Regions from separate parts of the Clostridium sp. TJA085 genome, predicted to be linked through region 1. Evidence: riboswitches for the same ligand, from Rfam matches in the RefSeq annotation. Region 1 holds a riboswitch; the other holds the start of a gene.
What was found. Region 1 has a riboswitch for cyclic di-GMP ahead of AC4FQW_RS08710 (BsaA family SipW-dependent biofilm matrix protein). Riboswitches for the same ligand answer to the same signal wherever they lie in the genome.
Positions count from the first base shown of each region.

Region 2: it holds a riboswitch for cyclic di-GMP, as region 1 does, so the genes downstream of both, AC4FQW_RS04715 (sensor domain-containing protein) here and AC4FQW_RS08710 (BsaA family SipW-dependent biofilm matrix protein) in region 1, are expected to answer to the same signal.

Region 1 is NZ_JBZEEZ010000002.1:317,211-319,627, forward strand. It holds gene AC4FQW_RS08700 (hypothetical protein) at 1-13, opposite strand, end outside; gene AC4FQW_RS08705 (LPXTG cell wall anchor domain-containing protein) at 89-754, opposite strand; gene AC4FQW_RS08710 (BsaA family SipW-dependent biofilm matrix protein) at 786-1,460, opposite strand; cyclic di-GMP riboswitch class II at 1,541-1,621, opposite strand; cyclic di-GMP riboswitch class II at 1,691-1,774, opposite strand; gene AC4FQW_RS08715 (signal peptidase I) at 1,880-2,410, opposite strand.
Region 2 is NZ_JBZEEZ010000001.1:901,516-903,932, reverse strand. It holds gene purD (phosphoribosylamine--glycine ligase) at 1-959, shown strand, start outside; cyclic di-GMP riboswitch class I at 1,017-1,108, shown strand; gene AC4FQW_RS04715 (sensor domain-containing protein) at 1,447-2,417, shown strand, end outside.

The sequences.
Region 1 (2,417 bases):
TCTTTTTAATCATACTTTTCCTCCTTTTTAAGAAGTATCCTTAAATCGTATAACTCTTATATATAAATAATTTTAAATCCCATCACTACTACTTACTAAATTTCTTATCTTTTTTTAAAACAGAAATAATTCCTATTGAAGCAATTAATATACCTATAAAATAAAAATTTTCGTAACCAGTTTTAGGTAAAATACCATTCATTTTTTTATTATTTAGATTATAATTATTTTCTTTATTAATCATTTGCTCTGGAATTTTTATAGCAGTAAATATCCAGTCAACTTCAGCATGTTTATTTTTGTACTCATTTCCGATTGTTTTCCCATCAAATACAGCTTCAGCTTCAAGCTTTTTTTCTTCTCCTGGCTTAACATTACCAAGGAAAATCTCATTACTTAACCCATTTTTACTAGCTATTGGACCATTATATATAATATTGCCATCATACTTTACAATTAAATTTATCTTTTTTAATAAATCATATTTTTCTCTTCTAGTAACTCTTTCAGCTCTTACATATATATCATAAGAATCTTTATGAGAATTTTTAAGAGTCATTGTTCTTTTTACACTATCCCCAGGAAGCATATTATATTTACATAAAAAAGGTTCATCACCATTAACAAATACTATTCCATTAGCATCTCCTACCAATTTAACATTAGGGGGAAGCACCTCTGCTGCCTCCCCCTTAATTCCAGTAAGTAATATAATTGATAGGGTTAATACAAAAGCTTTTAAAATATTTTTCATATATTATCACCCTACTTTTATATTTATTTAATTATTTAGATACTCCGCCTAAATCTTTAATAGCTTGAGGTGCTTCTTTCCACCCATCACTTACAGCTCCATTTGATGCTTGGATACCATCTGCTGTAACTACAACGTCAAAGCTTAAACCTTTATAGAAGTTATCTGCTTGTCCATCTAATGTAACACTATTTAATAAAGCACTTGTTGCATCTCCTGGCTTAAGAATTCCATTATAATAATAAATTCCTTTTCCCCCATCAATCCATTTTCCTTTTGAGTTATCTAGGTTATCTCCAAAGTTTAATTTAATTAAATCATCATTTAAAACAACTTCTTCAGCTCCTACTGTTCCTTTTGCAACTATCTTATTATCTTTTACCCAAACAGATGTTATTTTATTTCCATTTGAATCCTTCCAAACCTTTTCTAATTTAACTTTTACAAGTTGATCATAATTTGCTTTACTATCAACCTTTACAAGTTTTCTTACTTCTGTTCCTGGAAGTACACTTTTAGCTGTTTCTTTATCAAAATTCTCATTTATTTTTATTCCTGCATTTGGATCACTTGGATCAGTTGTTGATACTGTTGAAAATTTATTTGTTACACTGTCTTGTGATGTAAACCAAGCTAATGATCCTATTGATAATGATGCCACTACTGCGACTGCCGCTATTGCACTAATAATTTTTTTCTTTTTCATTTGTTAATCCTCCGTTTTACTTTATTTTATATTTTTAGAATATAATGTAAGGATTAGCTAAGAAAATAAGCTAATCATGTAGAATTAGCCGGTTGCACTACTAGCTCCATATGTTCCAAGTGCCCATATACAGAACATACTTCAAAGCTTCTATAAAATTTTAGTTTTAATTGCATTAGTCTTAATTAATATATTTTTATATAAAAAAAGACTAATCTATATTTAAAATAATATAAATTAGTCGGTTGCACTACTAGCTCCACATATTCCAAGTGCCCATATACAGAATATGTTTCAAAGCTCCTAAATTTCATTTTTATAATAAAATGTTATCATTTAGTTTTTTATTATACAATAGTTTTTATATTTATTTTACTTTATTAACACTTTGTTAAATTTATTAATAAAATATATTTTTATTATTTATTTCTAACTTTATCGATAACTGTACTAATACCAAATAAGGCCAAAATAAATATTATTACTATAACTAAATTTCTTTGAATAAATTGAGATATATTTCCTAAATAAGGTATATGGAACATTACCTTTCCTATAACTTGCATATTTTTAACTGGAATTGGATCAGCTGTATTATTTGCATCTCCTTTTGTTATAAATTCAGTTCCATTATTTACAACCTTTTGCACTCTATGAGTTGTTATTGTCTTGCCTGTTGAGCCTCTAAATGTTATTACATCTCCAACTTTTATTGATTGATCTGTACCATTTTTAACTACCACTAAACTTCCTGGATTTATATTTGGTTCCATACTACCAGTCATTATATAATATGTACTATAACCTAATATACTTGGATGTTTTCCTTCTTTTTCACCCATTATATTAAAGATTGATAAAACTATAACTGCAACTATAAATAAATAAAATATAATATTAAGTACAGTTTTTATTGGATTTTTCTTTTTTAATTGTTTTTTATCTTTCATTTTTCCC
Region 2 (2,417 bases), on a different contig from region 1:
CAATGCTTGAGGGGAGTAAAGCTTTTTCAAAGGACTTTATGAAAAAATATGGAGTGAAAACAGCAGAATATAATGTATTTTATGATGTGTATAAGGCAAAAAAATATTTAAATAATTGTAAATATCCAGTAGTAATTAAGGCAGATGGAGTTGCAGCTGGAAAAGGTGTTGTTATATGTAACAATAAATGTGAAGCTTTAAAGTCAATTGAAGATTTTATGGTATTAGATGTATTCAATGGAGCAGGTAAAAAAGTAGTAATAGAAGAATTTTTAGAAGGTATTGAAGCATCAATTCTTTCTATAACTGATGGTAATACTATTGTGCCATTTATATCAGCTAAAGATCATAAACAAATATATGATGAAAATAGAGGTCCAAATACAGGTGGAATGGGAGTTATTTGTCCTAATCCATATGTTACAGATGAGGTATTAAGAGATTTTAAAGAAAATATTATGGATAAAACACTAGAAGGAATAAAAGAAGAAGGATTTAATTTTAAAGGAATAATATTCTTTGGGGTAATGATAACTAATGATGGTGTAAAACTTTTAGAATATAATGTAAGAATGGGAGATCCTGAAACACAATCAGTTTTAGCTCTTATGAAAAGTGATTTTTTAGATATAATATATTCAGCTATGAATGAAAATTTAGAAAGTTTAAATATAGAATTTTCAGATGAAACTTGTATAAATGTAGTTATGGCGTCAGAAGGATATCCTTTAGAATACGAAACTGGATATAATATAAGTATTGGAAATGTTGATGATAAAGTGTTTATTGCAGGAGCTAAACTTGAAAGTGGTAACTTAGTTACAAGTGGTGGAAGAGTTTTATCTGTTTTAGGAATAGGAAATAATATTGAAGAAGCAAGATATAAAGCTTACAAAAATATAGAAAATATAATTTTTAAAGGAGCTTATTTCAGAACTGATTTAGGAATAATAAAATAATGTTAGTTAAAATAAATACTTGAAAAGCTTATAAAAATATAGTACTATTTAATAGTAAAAATAAATAGGCAAACTTAGAGAAATTTAAGGACGCAAAGCTATAGGGACTAAGGTTTTTATTTTAAAAACTATGTTAGCCAGTTGCCAAAAAGTAAACATACTTTTTGTTTTTAATTCAGAATATATGTAAATACACAATATATTTATTTTAGTTTAGATTTTGGCTACTCTTATTTTGAGTGGTTTTTTTTTATAATTTTTTAGATATGCCCAACAATTTAAATATTTATATATAATTAATAAAAGCGATAAAACTAATATTAATAGTTTTTATCGCTTTTATTATTAATGTATTATTTAAAAATATATACTTGATTAATATATGTATTAGTACGAAAATAAAATAGATTAGTAATTTTTGTATATTTTATTATTTAATTAAAAATATTATTTAATTAAATATAATAAGGAGATGTAAATTTAGTATATGAGTAAAAAAAGTCTAAAGAATATAATTAATTCTAAAGAGGCTAGAAAGTATTTAGAGAGAATTGAAAATATTGAAATATTACAAGAATTATATAAAGTAAAAAAGGATAAAAATAATTTGAATATTATAATAAAAAATATACCATTTGCTATTATCTTAAAAGATAATAATAGTTCAATACTTGAAGTAAATGATAATTTTTTGAATTATTATAATATTAAAAGAGAGGATATTATTGGGCAAAATTGGAGATATGAATTTAAAAAAGAACTCATAGAGAAAATAATATTAGAAGATAAAATGGTTATTAATAAAAGGGATAATATTCAATTTATTAGAGAAAAAATAATAAATGGAGAATTGAGAACAATAGAAGTTCATAAAATTCCAGTTTGGGACAATAAAAATAATGTTATAGGAATAGTTGTTATTTACATGGATATAGTTAATTTTGAAGGTTATAGTGATGAATTAAGAAAGTTAATATTTACTGATTCACTTACGGGATTAAATAATAGACGAAGTATATATACATATTTAAAAAAAATTAAGAAAGATACAGAGTATGCTTCATTAATTTCCATAGATATTGATGATTTCAAAAAGGTAAACGATACCTTTGGGCATTATTGGGGAGATAAAGTTTTAGTATTGATTTCTAATATATTTAAACGGGTTTGTAATGATGCTTTTGTAGCACGAATTAGTGGAGATGAATTTATAATTATTTATAAAGATGTAACTAACGAAAAGTTTTTAATAAAAAAGGTTAAAGAAATTATAAAGACTTTAAATTATCAGTTTAGAAAAAGAGAAAAAATAAATTCAATATCAGCAAGCTTTGGAATTTTAACGGATAAAATTAAAGATAATAAAATTGAAGATTTATTAAAAAAAGCAGATTTTGCTTTATATAAAGCTAAAATTAGAGGTAAAAATCAATATGCCTTTTACACTAAAGAATTTGA